3 regions of the Lentzea sp. genome follow, and region 1 is predicted to be linked to each of the others. Evidence: riboswitches for the same ligand, from Rfam matches in the RefSeq annotation. Region 1 holds a riboswitch; each other region holds the start of a gene.
What was found. Region 1 has a riboswitch for cobalamin ahead of cobN (cobaltochelatase subunit CobN). Riboswitches for the same ligand answer to the same signal wherever they lie in the genome.
Positions count from the first base shown of each region.

Region 2: another riboswitch for cobalamin. It lies ahead of VF330_RS20130 (CbtB domain-containing protein); the one in region 1 lies ahead of cobN (cobaltochelatase subunit CobN).
Region 3: another riboswitch for cobalamin. It lies ahead of VF330_RS25175 (ribonucleoside-diphosphate reductase subunit alpha); the one in region 1 lies ahead of cobN (cobaltochelatase subunit CobN).

Region 1 covers NZ_DASVFL010000284.1:5,557-16,160, reverse strand. Annotated here, with positions in the region: partial or broken gene VF330_RS30145 (SAM-dependent methyltransferase) at 1-252, opposite strand, end outside; gene VF330_RS30140 (precorrin-8X methylmutase) at 249-869, opposite strand; gene VF330_RS30135 (hypothetical protein) at 866-1,846, opposite strand; adenosylcobalamin (AdoCbl) riboswitch at 1,885-1,977, shown strand; gene cobN (cobaltochelatase subunit CobN) at 2,023-5,589, shown strand; gene VF330_RS30125 (hypothetical protein) at 5,603-5,839, opposite strand; gene VF330_RS30120 (ATP-binding protein) at 6,069-8,567, opposite strand; gene VF330_RS30115 (helix-turn-helix transcriptional regulator) at 8,891-10,604, shown strand, end outside.
Region 2 covers NZ_DASVFL010000179.1:9,191-19,794, reverse strand. Annotated here, with positions in the region: gene VF330_RS20180 (S8 family peptidase) at 1-245, opposite strand, end outside; gene VF330_RS20175 (S1 family peptidase) at 673-1,773, shown strand; gene VF330_RS20170 (GbsR/MarR family transcriptional regulator) at 1,826-2,323, opposite strand; gene VF330_RS20165 (ABC transporter ATP-binding protein) at 2,407-3,294, shown strand; gene VF330_RS20160 (ABC transporter permease) at 3,291-4,874, shown strand; gene VF330_RS20155 (MFS transporter) at 4,804-5,964, opposite strand; gene VF330_RS20150 (PAC2 family protein) at 6,025-6,927, opposite strand; gene VF330_RS20145 (hypothetical protein) at 6,976-7,227, shown strand; gene VF330_RS20140 (HAD family phosphatase) at 7,220-7,876, shown strand; gene VF330_RS20135 (CbtA family protein) at 7,873-8,634, opposite strand; gene VF330_RS20130 (CbtB domain-containing protein) at 8,651-8,839, opposite strand; cobalamin riboswitch at 8,873-9,047, opposite strand; gene VF330_RS20125 ((2Fe-2S)-binding protein) at 9,096-9,746, opposite strand; gene VF330_RS20120 (phosphoribosyl-ATP diphosphatase) at 9,855-10,118, shown strand; gene hisG (ATP phosphoribosyltransferase) at 10,132-10,604, shown strand, end outside.
Region 3 covers NZ_DASVFL010000229.1:403-9,220, forward strand. Annotated here, with positions in the region: partial or broken gene VF330_RS25135 (transglutaminase family protein) at 1-310, shown strand, start outside; gene VF330_RS25140 (hypothetical protein) at 403-582, opposite strand; gene VF330_RS42100 (RGCVC family protein) at 924-1,088, shown strand; gene VF330_RS25145 (hypothetical protein) at 1,298-1,579, opposite strand; gene VF330_RS25150 (hypothetical protein) at 1,809-1,958, shown strand; partial or broken gene VF330_RS42105 (DUF2188 domain-containing protein) at 2,000-2,167, opposite strand; gene VF330_RS25155 (STAS domain-containing protein) at 2,168-2,530, opposite strand; partial or broken gene VF330_RS25160 (PP2C family protein-serine/threonine phosphatase) at 2,757-3,629, opposite strand; gene VF330_RS25165 (hypothetical protein) at 3,746-3,949, opposite strand; gene VF330_RS25170 (hypothetical protein) at 4,176-5,270, opposite strand; cobalamin riboswitch at 6,242-6,466, shown strand; gene VF330_RS25175 (ribonucleoside-diphosphate reductase subunit alpha) at 6,580-8,818, shown strand, end outside.

The DNA of each region.
Region 1 (10,604 bases):
GTAGAAGTCCTCCAGCGCGCCGCGGTACCCGCCGGGGTGCGTGGTCGGCCCGGTCGTCAGGGGGTAGACCAGGGCCTCCTCGACCGTCCCGTCACGGAAGTAGCGGGCGGCGATCGACCGGGCGATGCTGCGGCCGTGGCGGGCGCTGTGGAACGCGACCACGTCGGCCTCCCGGATGAGCCGGGCCGCCTTGACCGTCACGAGTTCGGGGTCGCCGGGACCGAGGCCGACACCGTAGAGCTTGCCCGTCATTCTTCTTCGCTCGCAATCGCGTTGATAGCCGCCGCCGTCATGGCGCTCCCGCCGCGCCGGCCGCGCACCACGAGGTGCTCCAGATCCGTCGCGGCCAGCGCTTCCTTGGACTCCGCCGCCCCGATGAACCCGACCGGGATGCCCAGCACCGCGGCGGGGCGCGGGGCTCCGGCGGCGATCAGGTCGAGGAGGTGGAACAAGGCGGTGGGGGCGTTGCCGATCGCGACCACGGCGCCCTCGAAGCGGTCCGCGAGCAGCTCGAGCGCGGCGGCGCTGCGGGTGTTGCCGATCTCCCTCGCGCGCAGCGGGGTGCGCGGGTCCTGGAGGTAGCAGAGGACCTCGTTGTCCTTCGGCAGCCGGCGGCGCGTCACCCCGGACGCGACCATGTTGGCGTCGCACAGGATCGGCGCACCGGCCTGGAGCGCGGCGCGCGCGTCGCGGACGACGTCCGGCGAGAACGCGACGTCGTCCGGCAGGTCGGTCATGCCGCACGCGTGGATCATGCGGACGACGACTTTCGCGACGTCGCCGGGGAACCTGGTGAGGTCCGACTCCGCGCGGATGGTGGCGAAGGACTGGCGGTAGATCTCCGCCCCGTCCCTGATGTACTCCGTCACCTGATCTCCTCGTAGCCGCCGCCGGTCGCGACGAACTCGATCACATCGCCGGCGGGACGACCACACCGGCGTGAGCAACCCGACCAGTGCACGGGCCGCGAGTGCGGGGTCCCCAGCCAGGCGCGGGCGTCGGCGCGCACGTCCGACAACGACTTCGCGCAGCCCGGCCGTCCGGTGCACGCGCTCACGCCGTGCCACGGCGATGCGGGGTCGGTGATCAGGCCGGACGTGTCGGTGCCCGCCGGCACGACCAAGCTCCGCCACGGGGTCAGCCGCAGCGCGACGCCGGGCAGCTGGTGGGCGTCGAGACGGCCGAGCGGAACGCCTGGGGTCAAAGGTGAAGGTGCGACAGGAGTCACAGCCGGGGCGATGCGTTCCGAGGTGGCGGCCCCGAAGTGCGCGGTGATCTTTCGCACACCGTCGTCCACTTCGGACAGGCGCCACGCGGTGCCGCGCAGCTCCTGGAACAGCCGGGCGGCGGTGACGACGGCGTTGACGGGATCGTGAACTCGGACACCTGTATCGGTACCGGCCAGCAGGAGCACGTCCCCGACCAGCCCGAAGTCGCCGCCGAGGCCGCTCACCGCGGCGCCGGCCGTGACGAGGAACCTGCCCGGCAACGCGGCCAGCGACGGGTCCGCGCACAGCGCCGCGTCGATCTCGTCGACCAGCGCCTGGTTGTCCTCCAACGGCGCCGCGATGATGTTGCGGACGCGCTCGTGCGTCTCCGACGGCAACAGCCCCGCCGCACGCAACCGGGCACCCAGCTCCAGACCGTCCGTGACGCCCCTGAGCTGCAGGTTCGCCCGCGAGGTCAGCTCGATGACGCCGTTGCCGAGTTCCGCCGCGGCGGTGCGCACGACGTCCCACTGAGCGGCGGTGAGAGTGCCACCCGGCACGCGGACGCGTGCCAAGCCGCCGTCGGCCGCGGCGTGCAGCTCGACGGCGCCGGGGCAGGCATCCGGGTGACTACGCATAGGTCGGACTGTAACCCGCCGGTTAGGGTGAGCCCGAACGACGAAGCGCAGGAGGAAGCCGGTGCGAATCCGGCGCGGTCCCGCCACTGTGACCAGCGAACCCGCTGGGAGTCAGGAACTCCGCTTCGCCGCGACCCGCAACCTGGGGCGAGGACCCCACGAGGGATGGAGCCTGCGTGATCCTGCTGCTGTCGACCTCCGACACCGACCTGCTGTCGGCGCGTGCGAGCGGCGCCGAGTACCGGCTCGGCAACCCCGCGCGGCTCACCGCCGACGACCTGCCCGCCCTGGTCGACGGCGTCGGCCTCGTCCTCGTGCGCATCCTCGGCGGCCGCCGGATGTGGGAGGAGGGCCTCGACTGGCTGCTCGCGAGCGGCCTGCCCGTGGTCGTCCTCGGCGGTGAGATGCAGCCCGACGCCGCGCTCATGGAGCTGTCGACGGTGCCCGGCGGCGTCTGCGCGGAGGCGCACCTCTACCTCGCCCACGGCGGGCCCGCGAACCTCGCCGAGCTGCACAAGTTCCTCTCCGACACGATCCTGCTGACGGGCCACGGCTTCGAACGCCCGAAGGCCACGCCCACCTGGGGTGTGCTGGAACGCGAGCCGTCGGCGGCGGAGGGTCCGACGGTCGCGGTGCTCTACTACCGCGCGCACCACGTGGCCGGGAACACGGCGTTCGTGCACTCCCTGTGCGACGCGGTCGAGGAGAAGGGCGGCCGGGCGCTGCCCGTCTACTGCTCCTCGCTGCGCACCGCCGAGCCCGAGCTGCTCGACACGCTGCGCCAGGCCGACGCGCTGGTCGTCACGGTCCTCGCGGCCGGCGGCACGAACCCCGCCAAGGCGTCCGCCGGTGGCGACGACGACGCGTGGGACGTCGGTGCGCTGGCGGAGCTGGACGTGCCGATCCTGCAGGGGCTGTGCCTCACGTCCAGCCGCGAGACGTGGGACTCCAACGACGACGGACTGTCCCCTTTGGACACCGCGACCCAGGTGGCGATCCCCGAGTTCGACGGCCGGATCATCACCGTCCCGTTCTCCTTCAAGGAGATCGACGAAGACGGCCTCACGGTCTACGTGGCCGACCCGGAACGGGCGCTGCGCGTCGCCGGCATCGCGCTGCGCCACGGCCGCCTGCGCCACATCCCCGTCGCGGAGCGCAAGGTCGTCGTGATGCTGTCGGCGTACCCGACGAAGCACTCGCGCATCGGCAACGCCGTCGGCCTCGACACGCCCGCCTCCACCGTGCGACTGCTCAAGGCCATGCGGGAGCACGGGTACGACATCGGGAACGAGCTGCCGGGCGTCGACGAGCTCGACGGCGACAAGCTGATCCACGCCCTGATCGCCGCCGGCGGCCAGGACGCCGACTGGCTCACGCAGGAGCAGTTCGAGAGCAACCCGATCCGCATCGCCGCGGCCGACTACCGCGAGTTCTACGACACGCTGCCCGAGGACTTCCGCGAGTCGATGGAGGAGCACTGGGGCCCGGCGCCCGGTGAGCTGTTCGTCGACCGCAGCAGGTCGAAGGACGGCGAGATCGTCCTGGCCGCGCTGCGGTCCGGCAACGTCACCGTGGTCGTCCAGCCGCCGCGCGGGTTCGGCGAGAACCCGATCGCGATCTACCACGACCCCGACCTGCCGCCGTCGCACCACTACCTCGCGGCCTACCGGTGGATCGAGTCGAGCTTCGGCGCCGACGCCGTCGTGCACGTCGGCAAGCACGGCAACCTGGAGTGGTTGCCCGGCAAGACCGTCGGCATGTCGGCGTCCTGCGGCACGGACGCCGCCCTCGGCGACCTGCCGCTGATCTACCCGTTCCTCGTCAACGACCCCGGCGAGGGCACGCAGGCCAAGCGCCGCGCGCACGCCACCCTCGTCGACCACCTCGTGCCGCCGATGGCCCGCGCCGACAGCTACGGCGACATCGCGCGCCTGGAGCAGCTGCTCGACGAGTACGGGAACATCTCCGCGATGGACCCGGCCAAGGTGCCGGCGATCCGCGCGCAGATCTGGACGCTGATCAAGGCCGCGAAGCTCGACCACGACCTGGGGCTCGACGACCGGCCGCACGACGCGGAGTTCGACGAGTTCATCCTGCACGTCGACGGCTGGCTGTGCGAGGTCAAGGACGTCCAGATCCGCGACGGCCTGCACGTCCTCGGCGAGGCGCCGACCGGTTCCGTGCGCGTCAACCTCGTGCTCGCCATGCTGCAGGCGCGGCAGATGTGGGGCGGTCAGGTCGCCGCGCTGCCCGGTCTGCGCGAAGCCCTCGGTCTCACGACCACCGCCCGTGAAGACGTCGACGCCATCGAGGAAGAGGCACGCGCTCTCGTCCAGGCGATGGAGGACGCGGGCTGGAACGCCGAGACCGCCAAGACCTTGCACGAGTCGGCCGACGTGCAGAAGATCCTCGAGTTCGCCGCTCTGGAAGTGGTGCCACGACTGGCGCGCACCACGGACGAGATGACGAACGTCCTGCACGCGCTGGACGGCGGCTACATCCCGGCCGGCCCGTCCGGTTCCCCGTTGCGCGGCCTGGTGAACGTGCTGCCGACCGGCCGGAACTTCTACTCGGTCGACCCGAAGGCGATCCCGTCGCGCCTCGCGTGGGAGACCGGCCAGGCGATGGCCGACTCGTTGCTGGAGCGCTACCGGTCCGAGAACGACGGCGAGTGGCCGCCGTCGGTGGGCCTGTCGGTCTGGGGCACGTCCGCGATGCGCACGGCCGGCGACGACATCGCCGAGGTGTTCGCGCTGATGGGCGTGCGGCCGGTCTGGGACGACCAGTCCCGCCGCGTCACCGGGCTGGAGGTCGTCCCGCTGGAGGAGCTGGAACGGCCGCGCGTCGACGTGACGGTCCGGATCTCCGGGTTCTTCCGCGACGCCTTCCCGCACGTCGTGTCCCTCCTGGACGACGCGGTGCAGCTGGTGGCCGCGCTCGACGAGCCCGCCGAGCACAACTTCGTGCGGGCGCACATGCTCGCGGACCTCCAGGAGCACGGCGACGAGCGCAGGGCGACGCTGCGGATCTTCGGGTCCAAGCCGGGCGCGTACGGCGCGGGCGTGCTGCCGTTGATCGACAGCCGCAACTGGCGCGACTCGTCCGACATCGCCGAGGTGTACGCGGTGTGGGGCGGCTACGCCTACGGCCGCGGGGTCGACGGCGTCGCGGCGCGCGGGGACATGGAGTCGGCGTACCGGCGGATCGCGGTGGCGGCCAAGAACATCGACACCCGCGAGCACGACATCGCCGACTCGGACGACTACTTCCAGTACCACGGCGGCATGGTCACGATGGTGAAGGCGTTGACGGGCAAGGCACCCGCCGCGTACGTCGGCGACAGCACCCGCCCGGAAGCGGTGCGGACGCGGACTCTGACGGAGGAGACCTCGCGGATCTTCCGCGCCCGCGTGGTGAACCCGCGCTGGGTCGGGGCGATGCGCAACCACGGCTACAAGGGCGCGTTCGAGCTCCAGGCCACGGTCGAGTACCTGTTCGGCTACGACGCCACGACCGGTGTCGTCGCGGACTGGATGTACGAGAAGCTCACCGAGACCTACGTGCTCGACCCGGAGACCCGCAAGTTCCTCCAGACGTCGAACCCGTGGGCGTTGCACGGCATCGCCGAACGGCTGCTGGAGGCGGCCGAGCGCAAGATGTGGGAGCACCCGGAGGAGTCCACCCTGGACGCGCTGCGGGCGGCCTACCTGGAGACCGAGGGCGACCTGGAGGACGGCGTCTGACCCGCCGGCGCTCCTACGCCTTCACCGCTCCGAAGGCGTAGGAGCCGGGGGCCTCGGCGTCGTCACCGGCCCAGAACTCCATCCACAGCTGGACGAACTCGCGGCGCGACAGCCTGCCGTCGCCGTCGAGGTCGAGCCGCGCGAAGTCGACGGGGCCGTCGTGGCCGAGCCACGCGCGGATCATCGTGCGGTACTCGTCCTGCGAGACGTAGTCGTCGTTGTCCGCGTCGGCGGCGGCGGCGGAGAACATCGCGTCCGCCGTCCAGCGACACCCTGTCCCGGCCCGCCGCCGACCGCAGGGCGTCCCACCAGCCCATCATCACCTGCGACAGCTTCTCCTCGTCCCCGCCGCGCAGCTCCACCCAGCGCGCGGTGAGCGCCTCGAAGACCGGGGTGACCTCGTACCTCTGGAACTCGCTCGCCATGCGCAGAAGACAGGCCGGACGTCGCAGTGCGATCATCGGCCGAACGGGTCAGGACTAGTCCACGAACAGGGCATTCGACAGCTGCAGGCGGCCCGCGACCCCGAGCTTGCGGTAGATCCCCGACAGCGCCAGTTCGACGGCCTCCTCGGGGATGAGCAGCGTCGACGCGATCTCCTCGTCGGTGCGGCCGCGGGCGGCCAGCTCCGCCACCTGGTGCTCGGCCGGGGTCAGCGCGGTCGGCCCGGTCTGGCGCATCCGCCGGGGTCCGGCGTTCGTCGCCACCAGCTCGGAGTAGGCGCGCGCGGCCATCGCGGCGGATCCGCACTTCTGCGCCAGGTCCACCGCGTCCCGCAGGCACACCCGCGCACCGGCCGTGTCGCCCTGGCGTCGCACCACCACGCCGAGATCCACCAACGCGCGCGCCAGTTCCAGGCGGGCGGGGGAGTTCCGCAGCACCGCCACGGCTTCTTCGAGCAACGTCCGCCCGGCCGCGCCCGCGGTCACCCGGCCCTCCGCGCGCAACGCCATGCCCAACGCGCGCGGCGCACCCCAGGCCCGTGCCAGCGCGACCTCTTCGACCGCGAGCTCGCGCGCCCGTTCCGAGTCGCCGATCGCCGCGCAGGCCAGTGCCGCGCCCGACCGCCACGCCAGCGGCGCGGGGTTGCGGTACGGCCACTGCGCGCAGTGCCGGCCCGCGGCCAGGAACGCTTCCAGGGCCTCGTGATCGTCGCCCCGCGCGGTCAGCAGGCGGCCGCGCACGGTCAGCAGCCCGCCGTACTGCCACACGCGCCGGGCGCCGTCCGTCGACGAGGCGGTGATCAACGACTCGGCCTCGTCCAGCCGGCCCTCCTCCAGCAGGATGTCGGCCAGCAGCGCGGCGTGCCACGCCGAGACCGCGTGCCAGCGCCGGTCCTGCCGCAGGTGGTCCTCCGCCAGCTCCAGGTCGGCGCGGGCGGAGACGAGATCTCCCTTGCGGCGCTGGACGTTGCCGCGCATCACGTACGTCAGCGCCCGCAATGCCGGTGCCTGCGCGCGGTCCACGTCGTCGAGCACCGTCAGCGCCTCGTCCAGCGAGTCGGCGAGGTTCAGCGTCATCGCGGACGCCAGCGACGACAGCACGTCCCCGGCCGACACCCGTGCCACGGCCTCGGCCGCCGTGATGTCCCCGACCATGACGTGGTGCAGCACCCCGGCGGGCGTGTCGAGCGGGACCGGCGACGGCACGGCTTCCTGCCACGCCAGCCCGTGCACCACCAGATGTGCGCGCGCCCAGGGCGAACCGCCGGACAGCAACGCCGTCAGCCCGTCCGCGTTTCCCTCCGCGTGCAGGGCGTAGGACAGCGCCACGGCCGTCCGCTCGTCGTCCACATCGGACTGGAACGCCTCGCGCAGCCGTGCCGTGGCACCGGGCAGGTTGCCGACCAGCTCGGCGATTCCCAGCAGCCGCAACGCATGTCCGGGGTTCGCCACCGGTTCGCGCAGCGCCCGCCACAACAACCGCGCGGCACCGGCCGGGTCGCCCTGGTTCACCGCCTCCTGCGCGGCCCGGTCGAGCACCTCGCCCGCCCACGGCTCCAGTCCCGCCGACGTCTCCAGCAGGTGGTCGGCCACCGCCCGGTCCGGGGCGCCGTGCGCGCGCAACGAGCGGGCCGCCCGCAGGTGCAGGTCGGCACGCGCCGGCGCCGGCATGTCGTCGAGGACCGCGGGCCCGGCCACGCCGAGCAGCTCGACGGTCCGCACGGCCTCCGCCAGTTCCAGAGGGCTCAGCCGCGTCAGGTCCGCCAGCACACCGGGATGCGGGGACGGCCCGAGCGCCGCCAGGCAGTGCGCGACCGTCACGACGGCGGTGGGACGGCGGCGCAACCGGGCCGCGGTGATCCCGCCCAGCACCTCCGCGCCGCGTTCGGCGACCCGCCACGCGGACTCCGCGGTGGGCGGCACCCCGTCCTCCGCCAGCGCCGCCACCAGCCGCGTCACCGCCAACGGGTTCCCGCCGGTCGCGGTCACGCAGGCGGCGACGAACGCCCGGGAAGGAGTGCCGAGCGGCGACACCAGCTCGGCCACCGCGTCGTGGGACAGGGCGCCGAGCACGACCCGCCGGGACACCGCCGAGATCTCGCCGTGCGACGGGTCGTCGCACCGTTCCCCGGTGCCGACGGTCAGCACGACCGCGATGGGCAGGCCCTGCACCCGCAACGCCAGGTAGGCGAGCCAGCGCAGGGACGCGGCATCGGCCCAGTGGGCGTCGTCCACGACGACGAGCAGGTCCTCCCGGCCGGCCAGGGCGGCCGCGAGCCGGTAGACGCCGTGCAGCACGGCGAAGTCGGCGGCGGGCGCGGTGAGCTGCAACGCCCTCACCGCTTCCGCGGGCACGAGATCCGGGTCGACCAGGTCGAAGAGCTGGGCCACCACCCCGAACGGCAGGTCGCCGTCCAGTGCGCTGCACCGCGCCCGGACGACGGTGCCCTCCCAGTGCGCGACGAGGTCGTCGAGCACCGCGGTCTTGCCCGTGCCGGGGGCTCCCTCGACCACGGTGGTGGTGCCCGGCGTCACCTGTTCGCTGATTCCGGCACACCACGCTTTCCGCCGGTTTTCCACGATCTCTCCACAATCCGCGGCCGAAAGGATCAGCGGAATTGATGCTAGGAGAAAGAGCGCCGCTTGCCCAGGTAAAGCTGCCTGCGTCACGGGCGTCTCAACAGGGGTGCTGCACGTATGATCCCGCGGGCAACTACTCGAATGGGTAGCGGCAGCAGGGCGGCGCCCGCACGCGGTCATCCCAACGGCCCAGAGGTGCTGCCCCCGGCGGTCGCGGTGCGTGTCGTCGTGGTGCAGCAGGACTTGTTCTCCGCGACCGCGGAGCGAAAGGAAAATGGGTGTCGGGGAATCGTGACGGCGTGTTCCGCGGCCGTGGGGGAGAACGGGAGCTCCTGAGCGGGGTGCTCGACGCGGGCACCGGCGTGGTGCTCGTCGACGGCGCCGCCGGAACGGGCAAGACCCGGCTGCTGGCCGAGGCCGCCGCACTGGCCGCGCGCCGCGGGTTCGAGGTCGCCACCGCCCAGGACGAGCTGGACCAGCCGTTCCTGCTGGCACGACTGGCGGAACGCCGGCCGGACGGCCCGACGCTCGTCGTCCTCGACGACCTCCACCTGGCCGAGCCGGGAACCCTGGCGGCGCTGCGGTCCCTGGTGCCCGCCTCCACCCACGAGAAGGTCGTCTGGCTGCTCGCGCGCCGCCGCGGCGAGGGCGCCGACCGCCTGTTCGCCGCCGCGCTCGCCCGCGGGGCCGTGCGGATCGAGCTGCGGCCGTTGCCGGACACCGTGATCGCGGACCTGGTCGCCGACCTCGCCGGCGCCGCCCCCGACCACGACCTCCGCGCGCTGGCCGCCACGGCCAGGGGCAACCCGGCCGAGCTGACCGGTCTCCTGCGGGCCTTGCGCGAGGACGGCCAGATCGCGGTCGCCGCCGGGACCGCGTCGCTGCGCGCCGACCGCTCGCCGGTGCGCACCGAGGCGCTGCTGCGCGACCGCGTCGGATCGCTGGGCGGCAAGGCCAGGCACCTGCTGCAGGTCGCGTCCGTGCTCGGGCCGCGCTTCGAACCCGGTGACGTCGCGGAGATGCTGGCGTCCAGCACCGCGATCCTGCTGCCCGCGCTGGACGAGGTCATCGCCGCGGGCGTCGTGACGGCGCTGGAGGACGGGCTCGCGTTCCGGCACGAGCTGGTGTGGCGCCTGGTCGCCGACTCCGTGCCCCCGCCCGTGCGGCGCGCGCTGCACCGCGAGGCCGGCGAGATGTTGTTGAAGCGCGGTGACTCCGCGGTCCTGGCCGCCCGGCACCTGCTGCACGGCGCCCAGCGCGGCGACGCGCGGTCGATCGACGGGCTGGTGAGCGCCGCGACCGCCGTGCTGTTCACCGCACCCGACGCCGCGGCCGAACTCGCGGTGCGGGCGCTGGAGCTCACCGACCAGGCTTCCCCGTCGCTGGTGCGCCGCACGGTGATCGCGGTCCGCGCGCTCATCGCGGCCGGCAAGCTCGCCGCGGCGCAAGCGCTGGCGCAGGACGCGTTGGCGCGGCAGGTCTCCCCGGGCTCCACCGCGAAGCTGCGGCACTGCGTCGCCATGACGACGTTGCTGACCGCCCGGCACGCCGAGTCCGCCGGGCACTCCGAGGCGCTGCTGCACGAACCCGACCTGGTGCCGGAACTCATGCCGTGGGTGGAGATCACCCGCATGATGGCGTTGCTCGGCCACGACCGGCGCCGCGCGGAGGAGCTGGCCGAGAACGTGGTGCGCACCCACCAGGGGTCGCCCGACGACCTGCTGGCGACGGCGCTGGCGGTGCTCGCCGCCATCGCGCGGGACACCGGGCAGCCCGGCGCCGCACTGGACCTGGCCCGCGAGGCCGCGCGGTCCGTGACGTCGCACGACCTCTGCGCGTACCCGCAGCTGCTGCTCGCGACCGTGTTCTCCGGGCTGCGGGAGTTCGCCGAGGCCGAGGGAGTGGTGCGGCGGGCGCGCAGCGGGCCGTCCGCCGTGGTGACCAAGGGGATCATGACCGCGGTCGTGCAGGCCCGGATCCTGTTGCAGGCCG
Region 2 (10,604 bases), on a different contig from region 1:
GACATCTTCACCGAGAAACCGTTGAGCGCGTGCTGCCAGACCTGGCCGACCTGGCCGCCGTACTTGCTCGCCAGGCCCGGCGCGGCGGCCCTCGACGCCGTGTCGGCCTTCAGCGAGACGATGTAGCTGTCCTTCACGACGTCGGCGCGGTCGGCGCCGAGAATCGTCCCCACGTTTTCTTGAGCTGACGCGGCGGGCACCACGGCGACGGCCAGACACACGGCGGCCGCGGCGGTGAGTCCCATACCCAAGACTCTTCGCATTGCAGGGTTCTCCCTCGTGCAGGGAACAGGGTGACCAGCACGGTAGACCTGCGTCGCAGGTCAGAGGGATACGCCGTCGGATGCGAACTCTTGACAGATTTGATGTTTCGTGAAAGTCCGATTGGTCGCTCTGTGTCACGAAATAGACCGAGCGGACGCATTTCCACGCCCTATATCAACTTTCACGCCGAGAGATCCACCCTCGATCGGCCCTACCGACCGGTAGGCAGCACGACATAGCGTCGCCCAAACGGAGGAACGAACTGATCGGGCAGTTCGACCGCCTGGGGACGCCAGTCATCCGGTGTCGTGCGAGCTGTGTTGCAGCACAGCTGATCTCCTCATCGCGGTTGCCCGGTCCGGCGTTACACCGGCCCTGCACGAAACCGAAGAACAAGGAGAACTGCCTATGAAGCGCATGGCTGTCGCGGCTGTGGCCGTGCTGACGGGTGCACTCGCGACGACGGTTTCCCCTGTCGCCGTCGCCGCACCGCACCCGTCCGCCGACCTGCTCGCCGCGATGCAGCGCGACCTCGGACTGGACGCCCGGCAGGCGGCGGAGCGGCTGCGTCAGGAGAGCGCGGCCACGGTCCTGCAGCGAGTGGCGGAGGGTTTCGCCGGTGACAGCTACGGCGGCGCGTGGTTCGACGCGTCGACCGGCAAGCTCGTCGTCGGCGTGACCGACACCGCCAAGACCGAGAGGCTCCGCCAGCTCGGCGCCGAGCCCCGCACGGTCGCGCACAAGGCGAGCGACCTCGACGCGGCCAAGGCCAGGCTCGACGCGTCGCAGGCTCCCGCCGAGGTCACCGGCTGGTTCGTCGACACCAAGGCGAACGCGGTCACGATCACCGTCAAGCGCGGTCAGTCGGCCGCCGCGAAGTCGCTGGTGGACAAGGCCGGCGCGGTCGCGAAGGTCGTCGAGACCGACGAGACCCCGCGCCTGCTCAAGGACATCCGCGGCGGCGACGCCTACTACATCAACAACGCCGGACGGTGCTCCGTCGGCTTCGCGGTCGACGGCGGGTTCGTCTCCGCTGGTCACTGCGGTTCACCCGGTGACACCGTCGCCGGAGCCGACCGGTCCGCGCTGGGCGAGTTCGAGCAGTCGTCCTTCCCGGGCAACGACTACTCGTTCGTCCGCGCGAACTCGTCCTGGACGCCGACGCCGAACGTGAACCACTACGGCGGCAGCGACGTCGTCGTGTCGGGTCACGCCGAGGCGGCCGTCGGTGCCTCGATCTGCCGTTCCGGCTCGACCACGGGCTGGCACTGCGGCGAGGTCCAGGCCAAGAGCCAGACGGTGAACTACCAGGAGGGCTCGGTCAGCGGCCTCACGCGCACCGACGTGTGCGCGGAGCCCGGTGACTCGGGTGGCTCGTGGGTCAGCGGCACGGAGGCGCAGGGTGTCACCTCGGGTGGCTCCGGCGACTGCACCAGCGGCGGCACGACCTACTTCCAGCCGGTCAACGAGATCCTCGACGCCTACGGCCTGACGCTCACCACGGGCTGACGCGCCGAACGGCGAGGGGGTGCTTCCGCCGGAAGCTCCCCCTCGCCGTCGTTCACGAAGACCGTTCCTCGAGCCACTTCTCGCGGTGCCCGCGCCACCGGTCCAGCAACGTGCCCATCTCGGCGTGCATGAACCGGAAGAACTCGCGCGTCTCGTCCAGCCGCGCCCCCGCCTCGGTGTCCGCGCCGAGCGAGTCGACGCCCTCGCTGAGCACCTCGTCGATCAGGACCAGCATCTGGTCCTTGCGGAACGTCGTCTCGTACCAGACGTTGTCGCGCATGCGGAACACGTCGCGGCGCGATCCCGGCTCACGTTCGCGGCTGACGATCTGGACCGTGGTCAGGTAGCGCACCGCGCCCGACACCGCCGCCGGACTGATCTGCAGCAGGTCGGCGATCTCGGCTGCGGTGAGCCGTCCCGAGTCCGTCGTCAGCAGCGCCGCGAGGATGCGAGCCGGCATGCGGGGCACGCCGACGTCCGCCAGGATCCCGCCGAACCGTTCGACGAACTGGCTCACCGCCTGCGTGTCACGCTCCGTAGCTCTCGTCACGGCGGCATCATCCCCTTTCGTCAGCCGATCGGGCAAAATTTACGAGCTTCACGAAGTTGTGAAACGAGTGTAGCTTACCGGCCATGACATCTGCGATATCCGTGTCGGGCCTGGTCAAGACCTTCGGCCCGACGCGTGCGCTGGACGACCTGAACCTGGACGTCCGAACCGGTGAGGTGCACGGCTTCCTCGGCCCGAACGGCGCCGGCAAGTCGACGACGATCCGGATCCTCCTCGGCCTGCTGCGTGCCGACTCCGGCACCGCGCGGCTGCTCGGCGGCGACCCGTGGAAGGACACGGCGGCGCTGCACCGCCGCCTCGCCTACGTCCCCGGCGACGTCAACCTCTGGCCCAACCTGACCGGCGGCGAGGTCATCGACCTGCTCGGACGGCTCCGCGGCGGCCTCGACAGGAGCCGCCGCGCCGAGCTCCTGGAGCGCTTCGAGCTCGATCCCCGCAAGAAGGGCCGCACCTACTCCAAGGGCAACCGGCAGAAGGTGGCGCTGGTCGCCGCCCTGTCGAGCGACGTCGAGCTGCTCATCCTCGACGAACCGACCTCGGGCCTCGACCCGCTGATGGAGGCCGTCTTCCAGTCCTGCGTCAACGACGAACGCGAGCGCGGCCGCACAGTGCTGCTGTCGAGCCACATCCTCGCCGAGGTCGAAGCACTGTGCGACCGGGTCAGCATCATCCGCAACGGCCACATCGTCGAGACCGGCACGCTCGCCGACCTGCGGCACCTGACCCGCACGTCGATCTCCGCCGAGCTGGCCGCCCCGCCGAACGGGCTCGCGTCGCTCGACGGCGTCCACGACCTGGTCGCCGAGGGCAACCGGGTCAAGTTCGAGGTCGACTCGGACAAGCTCGACCCCGTGCTGAAGCAGCTGGTCTCGTCCGGCGTGCGCACGCTGACCTCGCAGCCCCCCACGCTGGAGGAGCTGTTCCTGCGCCACTACGAGGACGCGAAATGATCGGCACGCTCCCGCTGGTCCGGCTGGCGCTGCGCCGGGACCGGGTCCTGCTGCCGGTCTGGGTGTTGTTCCTGGTCGGCGTCACCTACTCCACGACGACCGCGCTGGAGGAGCTGTACGGGTCGGCGCAGTCGCGGGCCCAGCTCGGCGTCACCGCGAACGCCAACTCCGCGTTCCTCGCGATGCTCGGACCGCTGCACGACTGGTCGTCGCTGGGCGGCCTGGTCGTGTGGCGCTGGGGAGTGTTCTCCGGCCTGTTCATCGCGATCATGGCCTTGCTGGTCGTCACCCGGCACACGCGTGCCGAGGAGGAAGCCGGCCGCACCGAGCTCATCAGCGCGGCGGTCGTCGGCCGGCACGCGCCGCTGGCCGCCGCGGTGGTCGTCGCGGGCGGCACGAGCCTGCTGATCGGCGTGCTCCAGGCGGTGGTGCTGATCGGCAAGGACCTGGACGCGGCGGGCTCGTTCGCGTTCGGCCTCTCCACCGCGAGCGTCGGACTCGTGTTCACCGGCGTCAGCGCGTTCACCGCGCAGCTGTCGGAGAACTCCCGCGTGTCCAACGCGCTCGCGGGCGGGTTCCTCGGCCTGACCTACCTGTTCCGCGCGGCGGGCGACGCGGCGGGGGAGTCCGGTCCGCAGTGGCTCACCTGGCTCTCGCCGATCGGCTGGACCGAGCAGGTGCGGTCGTTCGGGGACAACAGGTTCTGGGTGCTCGGCATCGCGCTGGCGGCGTTCGCGGCGCTGGTCGGCGTCTCGGCGTACGTCGTCACGCGCCGCGACGTCGGGCTCGGTCTGTTCGCGACCAGGCTCGGCCGGCCGGAGGGCACGATCGGCACACCGCTCGGACTCGCGTGGCGGCTGCAGAAGGGCTCGCTGATCGGCTGGTCGGTCGCGCTGTTCGTGGTCGGCGTGATCTACGGCAGCGTGGCGCAGGCGGTCGGGCAGATGGTGCAGGACAACCCGACGCTCGGCCAGATCGTGCAGCAGATCGGCGGAGCCGACGCGATGGTGGACGCGTTCTTCGGGACCGTCACCCAGCTGCTCGGGCTGATCTCGGCGATCTACCTCGTCCAGGCGGTCCTGCGGCTGCGGTCGGAGGAGACCTCGTTCCGCGCCGAGCCGCTGCTCGCGACCCCGGTCTCGCGCTGGGGCTGGGCGGCGTCGCACGCGGTGTTCGCCCTGGTCGGGGGCGCGGTCGTGCTGGCGTTCGCGGGACTCGGGCTGGGCCTGGTGTACGGCCTGCAGATCGGCGACGTCGGCGGTGAGCTGCCGAAGTTGCTCGGCGCGGCACTGGTCCAGCTCCCGGCCGCGTGGGTGGTCGCGGGCGTGGCGCTGCTGTTGTTCGGGGTGTTCCCGCAGTTCACGGGTGTGAGCTGGGCGGTGGTGTCGGCGTCGCTGGTGATCACGCTGCTCGGCCCGGCGCTGCGGCTCGACCGGTGGGTGATCGACGTGTCGCCGTTCAGTCACGTCCCGAAGTACCCGGACGTCACCTTCGGACCGCTGGCGTGGCTCACCGCGGTGGCGGTGGTGCTCCTGGTTGCGGGCTTCGCCGGGTTCCGGCGCCGCGACCTGACCACGTGACGACGGCCGGCACGAGGACGAGCAGCGCCGCCGGGACGAGGAACCCGAGCAGCGGGTGCGACTGGTAGAGCGGGACGAACGCCAACGGGGCCGAGGCGGCGCCCATGAAGCGCAGCGACTGCACGACGCTGACGCTGCCACCCCTGTTGGCGTTCTCGCTCTGCAACACCAACGCGTTGATGCTGACCAACACGCCCTGCGCCGCCGCACCGGTCAGCGCCCACGCGATGACGACCATCGCCGCGAACGGCGAGGTGCCCGCCGCGGCGATCAGCGCGCCACCGACCGTCGAGCCGACGACGACCATCGTGGTGGCACCGAACCGGTCGATGGCCTTGCCGATGTGCCGCGCGGTCAGGAACCCGACGATGCCGAACCCGGTGAGCAGCAGCCCGCGTTCGCCGGCGCCGAGCCCGAACACGTCGTCGAGCCGGAACGCCACGAGGAACGACAGCCCGCCCAGGCAGCCCCAGCCGACGAACGCGATGAGGGCGGGCCTGATCGTGCTCGGCACGAACGCGCTGCGCAGGCTCGCGTCCCGCTCGGGTTCGGCCTCGGTCTCCGGCACGCCCAGCACCGCCAGCCCGACGGCCACCACGGCGATCACCACGAATGCCAGCCGCCAGTCGACCTCGGCGGTGAGCCCGCCGACGAGCGGCGCGGAGGTCTGCCCGGCCGCCTGCATCGACCCGAACAGCCCGAGCGCGCGCCCGAGCTTCTCCTTCGGCGTCGACGCGGCGATCACCGCGAGCAGCACCGGCGTGGTGAACGAGTTCGCCGCGCCCTGCAACGCCCGCGACGCCAGCAGCACCTCGAACGTCCACGCGCCCGCGGCCAGCAGGGACGTGACGGCGTAGGCCACGTAAGCGATCCGGACCGTCCGTTGTGGACCCCAGCGTTGCGCGAACGTGCCGGACACCAGCATCAGCACGGCGAACGGCACCAGGTAGGACGTCAGCGTCGACGCCGCCTCACCCGGCGATCGGCCGAAGCTGTCGCCGATCTCGGGCAGGATCGACGTCGTCACGGCGCCGCCGAACGGCCCAATCAAGGCGCCGGCGTACAAGCCGGCGCGTGCCAAGCGGCCCACGGACACCTCCGCCGCTCACCCTAGTGGGGGAGCGGCGGCGATGGTTGCCTGAGCTAACTTTTATTGGCGCGGGCCTGCCGACGGCCAGCCAGGACCGCGGCCGCGGCGGCGCAGGTACCGCTCGAACTCCGCGGCGATGTCGTCCCCGGAGGCCTCGGTGATCTGCATGGCCGCGTCGCCGCGCTCCTCCAGCGCGCGCACGTAGTTGCGCACGTCCTCGTCCTCGTCGGCCATCTCGCTGACCGTGCGCTCCCACTCCTCCGCCTGCTCCGGCAGCGCGCCGAGCGGGACCTCGATGTCGAGGACCTCCTCCACGCGGTGCAGCAGGGCCAGGGTGGCCTTGGGCGACGGCGGCTGCGAGACGTAGTGCGGCACGGCGGCCCAGAAGGAGATCGCCGGGATGCCCGCCTGCACGCACGCGTCCTGGAACACGCCGACGATGCCGGTCGGACCCTCGTACTTCGAGTGCTCCAGGCCGAACTTCTCGGCGGCGTCCGCGTCGTAGGCGGTGCCGGTGACCGGCACGGGACGGGTGTGGGGCGTGTCCATCAGCAGCGCGCCCAGCGTCACGACGGTCGTCACCCCGAGGGCGTCGATGTGGCCCAGCAGCTCGGCGGCGAACTTGCGCCACCTCATGTTCGGCTCGATGCCGTGCACGAGGACCACGTCCGCGGACGAGCCGGGGGGCCTGCACACCGACAGCCGCGTCGTCGGCCAGTCGACCCTGCGGGTGACGCCGTCGACCATGCGGACGGTCGGCCTGGTCACCTGGAAGTCGTAGTAGTCGTCCGGGTCGATCTCGGCGAGCGGGGTGGCGTCCCAGGTGAGTTGGAGGTGCTCGATCGCCGTGCTGGCGGCGTCACCGGCGTCGTTCCACCCTTCGAAAGCGCAGACCATGATCGGGCTCGTGAGCGGCTGGCGCGGGTTCGAGGGGGTCGGGGATTCCTGGGACGGATCGTTCACGGCGCCAGACTACGGCCTCGCGCGAGCAAGTCATCGCAGGCTTGGCCCATGCGTGGTCGCGGAGCGTCGCCGTCGCGGGACGCGCTGGTCAACCGCGTGACGATCACCGGCCACGCCCGCGAGCCGCCCGGCCGGAACGCGTATCGTGGGCACCGGGAAGTCCACGGACCGCGGCCGGCTCGCCGAAGCGCCGGCCTGGCACCGGCACGAGCGGGTCCGCGAGGGCTCCCGCTGCACCCGGAACAGTCCACCGACGCCTTCGTGGCGCACCACCCGGAGGCGAAGTACTTCGATGTCTGACTTGCAGGCCGTGCTGTGGGACATGGACGGCACGCTGCTCGACTCCGAGAAGCTGTGGGACATCCCGCTCTACGAGTACGCGGAGAAGCTCGGCGGCACGCTGTCGCTGGAGACCCGTGAGCGCATGGTCGGCACGAACGTGCCGACGACGATGCGCCTGCTGTTCGCCGACGTCGGCCTCGACCCCTCCGCGGAGGACCTGGTGGACGGCGCCGCGTGGATCTCGCGCCGCACCGAGGAGGTGTTCCGCGCCGGCCTGCCGTGGCGTCCGGGCGCCCAGGAGGCGTTGCGCGCCGTGCGTGCGTCGGGCGTGCCGATGGCGTTGGTGACGTCGACCGAGCGCGCGCTGACCGAGGTGGCGCTGGACACGATCGGCCGCGACCTGTTCGACGTGACGGTGTGCGGCGACGAGGTGGACGGGCTGAACAAGCCGCTGCCCGAGCCGTACCTGAAGGCCGCGCGGTTGCTCGGCGTGGATCCCGTGGAGTGCGTGGCGGTCGAGGACTCGCCGACCGGTGTCGCCGCGGCCGTGGCCGCCGGGTGCACCGTGCTGGTCGTGCCGTGCGACGTCGAGGTGCCAGCGGGGGAGCGGCGGGTGTTCCGCGACTCCCTCACCGGCGTCGACCTCGACGTGCTGAAGGCGCTCTAGACAGTCTGCGAAGCGGTCACGCGCTCGGCCTTGGCCCTGCGCGTGGCCGGGTCCACCAGCAGGCCGAACACCACGCCGATGCCGACGTAGAGCGTGGCCAGCTGGGCGAGCGAGCTGAGGCGGAACTGCCACAGCACCGCCACCGGCATGTCCGCCGGGATCGTGTCCGGCGGCGCGGGGAACGCCACGAGCACCACCGCGACGGCCGCGACCACCGCGAGGAGCACACCGGTGACGCGCACCGGCTGCGACTGCGCGCGCAGCTGCTCGGCGAGCCGGCTCGCTCCCCACACGATCGCCAGGCCGGCGACGACCACGCCCAGGTACAGCGCGGTCCGGTAGTCCACGGTGTCCGGGTCGCCCACGGCGGGCGGGTTGGCCGGGTACTTCAGCCACGGCAGCAGCGCCACCGCGCCGAACACCGCGACGCCGAACGCGAGGCTGCGGCTGAACGGCGTGCGGTCGGTGAACCAGCGCTTCGACAGCGCGTAGGCCGTGGCGAACACCAGGCCCACCGCGATGCCGACGATCACCACGCCGAGCATGCCGCCCGCGACCTGGGCGCCGCGGCTGACCAGCTCTTCCTCACCGTGCGAGTGCGCGTGACCGTCACCTGCGGGTTCCCGCGCCTCCTCGACCGCCAGGGCGGCGCGGATGGGGATCTCGGTGACCAGGAGCTGCACGAGCGCGGAGGCGGCACCGGCGATGCCGCCGGCCGCGATCCCGCGCAGTGCGATCGACTTGTACGTCGTCGTCATCTGCGTGATCGGCGGATCAGTGGCAGGGGACGCCGAGGGCGTGGCGGCCGTCGTGGAAGAACTCGTGCAGCAACTCGGAACCCGCGCCGAGCGCGAGGCCGTTCTCCTGCAGGACCAGGTAGGTGACGATCAGGCCGAGCAGTGAGACGGCGAAGGCCCACTTGGGCACGCGGACGGCGGACAGGCTTGCTGCGGGGCTCGTCATGACGGGCTCCTCCATACCTCGTGGAAGGTCAACTCTCCTTGCGGCGCCGCAGCCGGTCTCCTGACTCCCGGATCACCGCTCACCCCGCGTCTTCCCAGCCCCGGCGGGGACCAGTGACGTGCTCGGCGGGGGTTGCTTCCCGGTCACAGTGGCGAGGACCGCGCCGGATTTCCACCGGCTTCCCGTCACTGCGGCGCGTGCACCGTAAGTTGAGCGGCCCGCCGAGCACAACCGGCCATAAGAGTTGTTGCGTTCCTCACTTCACGAGTGGACAGTCACCACACTTCCCACCTGCGGCGACGCGGTAGTAGAGGCAACAGCTCCTGCGGCGGAACGCGACCTCGCCGGGGATCGAGAAGAATTCTCCCGCCTGTTCGAACGGCGGCGCGGTCATCAGCCGCACACCGCGCAGTTCCGCTTCCTCGGCCGTGAGCATGCCCGCGCGCACGACCATTTTCAGCGCGCCCGCGATGTTCGACATCGCGTTGCCCCACAACAGCCCGCGCGACACCGGGGTGACGTCCTGGATGGCCTCGACCACGGGCGCGAGCGCCTCGGCGGCGGGCGGGCCCAGCCGCGGCAGGTCGACGCGGACGCTCAGGCCGCCGGCCGGGTCGTGGCGCCACCAGAGGTTCTCCGGCCGCACGTCGATCGGCAGGCCGGCGGCCGTGAGCGGGCTGAGCAGCCGCGCGGTGTAGCTGAGGAAGAACAGGCTGGCCGCGACGCGCGGTTCCTCCGCTTCGTACCGGATCGCGATGGCGTCGATCGTGTTCTTGAGGTCCGGGCCCTCGAGCAGCGCGGTTCCCGGCAGCCAGGACTCGTCCGGACGGCCCACGTCGAGCGCGAAGAACGGGTTGATCCCGCGCACCCGGCGCAGCGCGGCGAGGACCTCGGCGAGTTCGGACACGGAAGTTCACGCTACTGGGTGTCCATGCAGGACAAATCACGTCCAGGGCATGGGACGGATCCGACCGCGGTGTGGACGTGGGTCCGCGGGATGGGAGGATGTCGTGTCGTGAAGACCTTCGACTCCCTGTTCGCCGAACTGACCGAACGAGCCGCCACCAAGCCGGCGGGGTCCGGCACCGTCGCAGCGCTCGAGGCCGGCGTCCATGCGCAGGGGAAGAAGGTCCTGGAGGAGGCGGGCGAGGTCTGGATCGCCGCCGAGTACGAGTCCGACGAGAAGCTCGCCGAGGAGATCTCGCAGCTGCTCTACCGCCTCCAGGTGCTCATGCTGGGCCGCGGCCTCACCCTCGAAGACGTTTACAAGTACCTCTGAAAGAGACTTCCACATGCTGCGCGTAGCAGTCCCGAACAAGGGCGCGCTCGCCGAACGCGCCTCCGCCATGCTCACCGAGGCCGGCTACCGGCAGCGGCACGAGCCCCGCGACCTGACCGTGCTCGACCCGAACAACGACGTCGAGTTCTTCTTCCTGCGCCCCAAGGACATCGCGATCTACGTGGCGTCCGGCGACCTCGACCTGGGCATCACCGGCCGCGACCTGGCCGCCGACTCGGGCGCCGACGACAACGGCTCGTCCGTCGAGGAGCTGCTGGCCCTGGGCTTCGGCTCGTCGACCTTCCGCTACGCCGGCCCCCGCGGCACGGACTGGAAGGTCGAGGACCTCCAGGGCAAGCGCCTCGCCACGGCGTACCCGAAGCTGGTGGGCCGCGACCTGCGCGCCCGCGGCATCACGGCCCAGGTGATCCGCCTCGACGGCGCCGTCGAGATCTCCATCCAGCTCGGCGTCGCCGACCTGATCGC
Region 3 (8,818 bases), on a different contig from region 1:
CTTCACGCACCTGGCGATCTCGTTCTGCCGTGCTCTCAACATTCCCGCCCGCTACGTGTTCGGCTACCTCCCCGACCTGGACGTGCCGCCGGACGGCGCGCCGATGGACTTCGCGGCGTGGATGGAGGTCTGGCTAGGAGACCGCTGGTGGACCTTCGACCCGCGCAACGGCGTGCCCCGCAAGGGCAGGGTCGTGATCGGCAGAGGCAGGGACGCCGCGGACGTCCCCATGGTCACCACCTTCGGAGGACCCGTGCTGGAGTCGATGGTCGTCCACGCAGAGGAGGACAAGGCTCCCGCTTGGCGCTGAGAACGCCCACGCCTGACGACCTGTGCGGGGGAGGGGAATCGAGTTCGGTGTGAAGAGCAAGTCCACTGAGGACTGTCACAGTGCGGTTCGGGTCATGGTCGCGTGCGCCAGTCCGGCGGGTTCAGCGCGGGGACGGTGGTGGCGGGGTCGGTGGCGAGAGGTCGCCACCCACCGGGGAACTGGCTGTCGGACATCGCGTCCGGCCTCCGCGTCATCCGCAGGCCGCGTGGCGTCGTCAGGTCGATGCCGGTGCTGATCGGGTCTGAGATCATCCTGGTGCTCCCGCCTCCGTCCGGACCAGCCGGGCGGGGTTGCTGACCCTCCGGAGGGGGCACCGGGTTCGGTCGCCGATGCGTGATGTCCCCTCGGACTTCCACTCTACGCCGATGACGGGTCCTCGCCGGTCGCATCGGGGTGACGGACTGGCGTGAGAGGGAAGGTCGGTGCGCTGTCGAGCGGCCGCGGCGGCGTCGCGCCGGGCAGACGGCGGGCGAAGCCGGGTAGGGTGGAGTCACCGAAGGCATGTCGCGCAGCAGCGGTCGAGCTGGTGCCGCCTCGGGCGCATCACGTAGCCCGGCATTCACCTCTTCTCCCACGCTCATCGGAGTCTTGCATGCCCACGTCCCTACCTCTGATCATCGACGTCGACGACCAGCCCGACACGACCGGCGGTTGCGCCGTCTGCCCCCACCCCCGGGCCGGGCATGACGCGCTCAGCGTGCGGTACTGCACCGCCACCGCGGTGTCCGCGCTACCGCGCGGCTGCATCTGCCCATGACCGCCCGCTTGCGGCCAAACGGCATCCACCGTGCAGGGGAGACGACGAAGTACTTCGGCATCGAACTGCAGGTCTTCCGCCCACGCCGAACCGATCTCGACTCCCGGTGGCGCCCGCCAGGCGCCGAATGTCATCCAGTCACGACCCCTGGTGCGCCTGGAACCCCGGTGCTCGCTCGACCGCCACGAGGAATTCCGACCACGGAGGCATCATGGCCACGGCCACCTGCTCACCGAGCGCGCCGCCGCAGGAGTGTCGACCTGTCCCGCGAGCTGCTGTCCGGAGCAGGCTTCGGACGCTGATCGCGGTGTCGTCGGCATCACCACCGACAGCGTGCGCGAGGTCAGCAAGGTCTTGTGGCCGGCGTGCGACTGCACGGACGGCGTGAACGTCTCGCTCGTCTTCTCCCTCGACCGGTACCGGGAGGTGGTCGACGCCTGTCGCACCGGTTCGGAGGCGGCTCGCCTCCACGGGCTCGACTTGGCCGGCATCCACTCGGGCGCCTCGTTCTGCTTGCCTCGTCCACGAGGTCCAAGTGGCGTACCTGGCCACGTGACGCCGCCGCGGCCTGGCCGCGCCGGGAGCGCGGTCGCTGTGGGTATCCACCGGGTTGAAGAACCCCGCCTGCCCGGACACGACGTACGTGTCGAGCTGGTCCGTCGACACCATGCTGGAACCGACGCTCGAGGCGCGCGCCGAACATGGCACCGTGATCCCCTCGTGCTCGAAGAGGTCCACGGTCCGGCCCAGGACGTGCGCAGTGAGATGGCGCGGCTCGGGATCGGCCACCGCGAGGTCACCGAAGAACCGGTTACCGTCTGCGGCGAGTTCGGCCGCCACCTGTCCGAGGAGATGCCGGCAAAACGTTGACGTGGCGGGTCGCGGCCGCGCGGGTAGACGTCGTGCTCGCTGATCGTGCCGCCGCGGTTCCGGGTGATGTGGTCCACCGCGTGCGCGATCGCCGTCCCACGGCCGTCGGCGGACGCCTCCTCCCTGGTGAGGTGCGTACTGGAGGCCTGGTCGTTGCCCTCCTGTCGGGTCGTCCGGTCGAGCACCCGCGCCCGTGCCCGGCACACCACTCATCCTCCGGTCGGCGACTCCGGCCACGCGGCCTGGGCCTGTGCGGCGGTGGCGTAGGTGGTGAAGAAGGTGTCCAGCCCGATGAGCACGAGGGTGCGGGCGAGGTGCCGGGGCACACCGGCGAGCACCAGGCCGGCCTCCGCCGAGCGCGCGATGTTGCGGGCGGCGATCAGCACGGAGATGCCGCTGGAGTCGCAGAACAGCAGTCCGGTCAGGTCGAGCACGACCTGCTGGCCCGGCCGCGGCGAGAGCGCCTCGACGGCCCGGAGTGCGCTCGGAGCCGAGGCGGAGTCGAGCTCTCCGGCGAACTCGAGCACCGGACCCGCTTCCAGGTCGAGCGTGACGACGGTGAACGAGGTCATGGTCTCTTCTCTCCAGGCAGGCGCACGCTGAGTGCAAGGAGCGCGGTGTCGTCGTCGACACCGTCGCCGAAGCTGTCGAGCAACAGGGACACCGCGGCCACGGTCTCGGTCGCGCTGCCGACGTCGAGGGTGTCAGCCCAGTCGAGCAGCTCCTCCTCGTCGTAGCGGACGCGGCCGTGCGGGCCTCGGTGAGTCCGTCGGAGTGGAGCAGGAGTGTGTCACCGGGCCGCAGGTGTAGCGCGACCTCGACGAAGCGGGCGTCCGGTAGCGCGCCGATCAGCTGACCGCCCCTGGTGTCGAGGAGCTCGGCAGTACCGCGGTGGCGGATCACCAGTGCCGGTGGGTGCCCGCCACTCGCGAGGGTGACCTTGGCGCCGTCCTCCGCCGGTTCGAGCAAGCCGTGGATGGCGGTGCAGAACGGCGGCGCCGCGCCGTGCTGATCCTTGAGCAGCGCCGTGCCGAGGCGTTCCAGCACGGAGGCGGGACCGGGCTCCTGCACGGCGGCGGCGCGCAGCGTGTAGCGGGTCAGCGACGTGACCACGGCGACTTCCGCGCCCTTTCCGGACACATCACCGAGGAAGAACGCCCACGTGTCGCCGGTGAGGGAGAAGAGGTCGTAGAAGTCGCCGCCGACCTCGTCCGCCGAGGCGGGGTGGTGGTAGGCCGCGATGTCGATACCGGGCACGTCCGGCAACGAGGGCGGCAACAGCGTGCGTTGCAAGGTGGAGGCCAGCAGCTGCACCCGGTCGCGTTCCCGCTCCGCCTCCTGGCGTGCGCGCAGCAGCTCGTGCTCGTAGGCGCGCCGGTCACCGGCGTCGAAGACGGTGCTGCGGATCAACTGAGCCGTGCCGTCCGCGCTCGTCCTGACGGTCGAGCCGACCAGCACGGCCATTCGCGTGCCGTCCGCGCGCACCAGTTCGAGCGCGATGCCGTCGGTCTCGCCGCGCAGGCGCAGCATCGGCGCGAAGCACGCCTCGTGGTGCATCCGGTCGCCGGCGGGGAGCAGGTCGGTGAACCGCCGCCACCCGAGCAGGTCCGCGTGTTCGTGTCCCAGCCATCTCAGGAGCGTGCCGTTGATCTTGGCGATCGTGCCGTCCATCAGCGTGGACAGGTAACCGCACGGTGCGTGCTCGTACAGTTTCTCGGCGCTGTCCTTGAGCAGCGCCGAGAAGGCAGTCTGCCTCCCGGACTCCTCGCCGCTTCCCGCGGATCGGGTCACCGTGCGCCCGCGAACACCAGCGCGATCGCCGGGTCCGTGCGGCAGAACGCGGTGACGACCTCGGGCCGGCACCGCTGCGACAGGTCCGGCACGTCCAGCTCCCACAGGTTCCGGTCACCGCCGAACCCGTGGGTGAGCAGCACCAGCGGAGCGTTGTCGCGGCCCGTCACGTTCACGTCGTTCCTGCACCGCGTGTTCATCTGCGCATCCTGTCACTCGGGTGTGAGGGCGGCTGTTCGGTGCTGCCCGGTGCCGCTGCCGCTCGGCGTCCGGTAACGGGGCGAGAGCCGCGTCGGCCGACTGCACCGCGCCGACCGCGTTCGTCCGCATCCCGCAGGCGAAGCGGATGCGCCGGATGTCCGTCCGGCGGTCGGCGGCCCGGTGTCGGTGAGGTGGTGCCGCCGGGTCCGGGGCGGCTCACCGGGCTCAGTGGTTGTACGTGGCCTCGAGCGTGGAGCGGCGGGTGGTGACGTCACCGGGATCGTCGCCGAAGACGATCAGGTGGAGCGTGGTCTGCCTGACCGGGTTGTCGGTGCGGCGGGTGTCGTGGCCGCCGGTGACCAGCAGTCCACCTCGTTGCAGGGCGGGCCGCAGCGCGGCCAGCAGCGCCGCGATCGGTGCTGTCGTGGTGAGCTTCGTGGACTCCGCGGGCCGGTCGAGGGCGTCGGGGCGGACGGTGCGCAGCGCCAGCAGCGGGATGGAGCCGCCGGTGATGCGGAAGTTGAGGTCGAGCAGGACGAGCTTGCCGTCGTAGGTCTGGGCGCAGTCGAGGCTGCACATGCCGCGGTAGCCGACGTCGGCGGCGCGCTGGACGACCGCCAGGCATTCGGTGAGCAGTTCGGCAGGGAGGGGGACGATGAGCCCGAAGCGGCCGCCGGTGTAGACGCCGTGGGCGTCGACGCGCTGGTCGGTGACGGCGAGCAGGCGGGCATGCCCGTCGGCAGCGACGTAGAGCTGGACGCCCCAGTTGCGGTCGATGTTCAGGTACTCCTCGACGACGACCTCGTGGAGGACATCGGTGAACGCCGGCAAAGTCACGACGTCTCCCGCGCGGTGCAGGTAGACGTCGAGACTGGCGCCGTGGGCGGCATTGGTGGCGGCTTTGAGGACCCAGGACTTCTCGGTGGGGGCGGCCTCGGCGAGTTCGCCGACCGTCAAGATCTGGCGGCGGGCTTGGAACCGCGGGTCCACGAAGGTGCTGATGCTGGCCTTGTTGTTGAGATAACCGACGAGTTCGGCGCTCTTCACCGAACGTTCGTCGGGGCTCACGTCGGGGGGCTGCGGGTATTCCATGGACAGGCGCAGGCCGTCGCTGAGGGCTTCGCTGACGCGAGTGGCGAACTCGGCTTCTGTGCGGAACTCCCGTGCATCGGTGCCCACGGGCAGACCACCATCGCGGAGGATGGCGATCAGGTTGGGTTCGGTGCCACCGGCACTGCTGATGACGGGAGTGCCGGCGGCGACGGCGAGGGGACGGGCGGACAGGACGTCGCGGATGTTCCGGTGCCGGCTCGACGGCACCGCCGGCTCCTGGGCGGGGCGGGCGCAGACGGCGACGTCGGGGCCGTAGATGTCGGTGAGGGTGCGCGGAGCGGCTGTGGCGGGTGTGAATGCCGGAGCGGTGATGGGGTCTCCCTTGTGGGGGTGGTGCTGAGCCCGGTGAAGGGCGTGGAGTGGGGTGAACCTTCCGCGAGCGTCGAACCGCCACTGGAACCAGGCGGCGTGCGCTCTCAGGCGAAGCGGCGCCTGTCGGCGTGAACCCGAGGCAACGTGAACCTCAACTGTCTCACGTCCCGCGGCTTTTGGGTGCGTCTGCGACGAACGCTGTTGAAGTTGCGGTGGTCCGGCGTACCCGCGCCGTGGCCGCAACACCGTTGCCAGACGCTTCGGGAGGCCGGCCTCCGTCCCGGAGCTCGGCCCGTGATGGCGGCCCGGTGAGGCACTCCGGCGGCAGCCGAGGTGACGAACAGGGCCGAATCTCGCTGCCTCAGGGGAAATCCTGGTCCGGCTGTGTCCTCGTCGTGATCGACATGACGACGGCGAAGTGTTCGCTCGCGGAGCTGCTCTTGATGGTCGACCGGCGCCCCGGCCCGAGTCCACAGCAGACGAGGATCGCGGACTTCCGCGGCACACGGCACGCCACGGCAGGTGTTGCCGGCCTTTGAAGTGCCACGCGGTCACGACGCCCGTCAGGGAGTCGGCCGGCTTCATCAGCACGCCACCGTGCACAGTGCCGATGAGGTCGGTGTCGTGGTCGTACGTGATCCGCGACCACGTCAGCCGGGAGGCCGTCGCAAACCCCGACCCGACACCGGTCCACCACCGCGACGGGCTCGACACCGCCCATCCCGTCGCGGCCGGAACGCTGCGGCTCAACGGGTTGTGGTCGCCACGTCAGACCGTGCGCGCCGAGCGCCGTGATCGTTTGGGTACCGGTCCAACCCGGCGACACGCCCACTAGATGTAGGTGTCGATCACTCGACCGCGCCCATGTATTGTGCCGCAGAGCTGGTTCGGCCGATCATCCAGATCGGTCGTCGCAAGAGGGAACCCGGTGTGAGTCCGGGACTGCCCCGCAGCGGTGAACGGGAACGAAAGCCGTCAGAAGCACTGGACGAGGTTCGTCTGGGAAGCGACGGCCGGTAGGAGCCGACTGAGTTGGTCTCAGCTCGGCAGTGCCCGTGAGTCCGAAGACCTGCCAGCGCCCCGCACGCGCGTTCGCGTGCGGGTGTCCGAGGCCCCGAGGGAGGGCGGGAGGACGTGGCGGTCGCGCGCGCCCGTCTACTCCTCGCTGCTCTCGTGGCCACCCCGAGCTCGCGAGGAGAGAGCTGTGACGGCGGTCGACACGGTCACCACCACTATGCGCGTCAAGAAACGCAACGGTTCACTCGAACCGGTTGACCTCAACAAGATCGTGCGCGCGGTGGAGCGCTGCACGGTCGGTCTGCACGACGTCGACCCGCTGCGGGTCGCGACCAAGACGATCAGCGGCCTGTACGACGGCGCGACGACCGAGGAACTGGACAAGCTCTCGATCCAGACCGCGGCCGCGCTGGTGGCCGAGGAGCCCGAGTACTCCAAGCTCGCGGCCGGCCTGCTGGCGGCGTTCATCGAGAAGGAAGTGCGCCGCCAGGGCGTGCAGTCCTTCAGCCAGAGCGTCGCGCTCGGCCACACGGAGGGCCTGATCGGCGACGCGACCGCGAAGTTCGTGGCCGCCAACGCCCGCAAGCTCGACGACGCGATCGACCTCGACGGCGACCGCCGGTTCGAGTACTTCGGCCTGCGCACCGTCTACGACCGCTACCTGCTGCGCCACCCGTCCAGGCGGTCGGTGATCGAGCAGCCGCAGTACTGGCTGCTGCGCGTGGCGTGCGGTCTCTCGCACACCGCGTCCGAGGCAATCGACTTCTACCGGCTGATGTCGTCGCTGGCGTACCTGCCCAGCTCGCCGACGCTGTTCAACTCCGGCACGGTGCACACGCAGATGTCCTCGTGCTACCTGCTCGACTCGCCGCGCGACGAGCTGGAGTCGATCTACGACCGGTACAAGCAGATCGCCCGGCTGTCGAAGTTCGCCGGCGGCATCGGCGTGCAGTGGTCCCGGGTCCGGTCACGCGGCGCGTTGATCCGCGGCACGAACGGCCACTCCAACGGCATCGTGCCGTGGCTGCGCACACTCGACGCGTCGGTCTCCGCGGTCAACCAGGGAGGGCGCCGCAAGGGCGCCGCGTGCGTGTACCTGGAGACGTGGCACCCGGACGTCGAGGAGTTCCTGGAGCTGCGCGACAACACCGGTGAGGACGCCCGCCGCACGCACAACCTCAACCTGGCCAACTGGATCCCGGACGAGTTCATGCGCCGCGTCGAGGCCGACGGCGAGTGGTCGTTGTTCGACCCCGACGAGGTGCCCGAACTGGTCGACCTGTGGGGCGACGAGTTCGACCGCGCCTACCGCGGCGCCGAGGAGGCCGGCCGCGCGGTGCGCACGGTCAAGGCCCGTGACCTTTATGGACGGATGATCCGCACGCTCGCCCAGACCGGCAACGGTTGGATGACGTTCAAGGACACCGCGAACCGCACGTGCAACCAGACCGCCGAGCCCGGCAACGTGGTGCACCTGTCGAACCTGTGCACGGAGATCCTGGAGGTCACCAGCGACGAGGAGACCGCGGTCTGCAACCTCGGCTCGGTCAACCTCGGCGCTCACATCGACGACACCGCGGGGACGATCGACTGGGAGCGGCTGCGTTCCACGGTCCGCACCGCCGTCGTGTTCCTCGACCGCGTGATCGACATCAACTACTACCCGACCGAGCAGGCGGCGCGCTCCAACCCGCGCTGGCGCCCGGTGGGGCTCGGTGTCATGGGCCTGCAGGACGTGTTCTTCAAGCTGCGCCTGCCCTTCGACTCGCCGAAGGCCCGTGAGCTGTCGACGCGCATCGCCGAGGAGATCTACCTGACGGCCCTGGAGTCGTCGGCCGAGCTCGCCTCGTCCGCGGGCGCGCACCCGGCGTTCGCGGAAACCCGTGCCGCCAAGGGAGATCTGCAACCCGACCTGTGGGGCGTCACGCCCACGCAGACCGAGCGGTGGAGCGCCTTGCGCGAGCGGGTGAGCGAGCACGGCCTGCGCAACTCGCTGCTGATCGCCATCGCCCCGACCGCGACGATCGCCTCGATCGCCGGCTGCTTCGAGTGCATCGAGCCGCAGGTGTCGAACACGTTCAAGCGCGAGACGCTGTCCGGCGAGTTCCTGCAGATCAACGGTTACCTGGTGCGCGAGCTCAAGTCCCGCGGCCTGTGGACGGACGCGATCCGCAACCGGCTCAAGCAGGACGACGGGTCCGCGCAGGGTCTGGTCGAACTGCCTGAGGAAGTCCGCTCGTTGTTCCGCACGGCGTGGGAGCTGCCGCAGAAGGCGCTGATCGAACTGGCCGCCGCCCGCGGCCCGTACGTCGACCAGAGCCAGTCGCTGAACCTGTTCGTCGCCTCGCCGACGATCGGCAAGCTCTCCTCGATGTACCTCTACGCCTGGAAAGCCGGGCTCAAGACCACGTACTACCTGCGCTCCC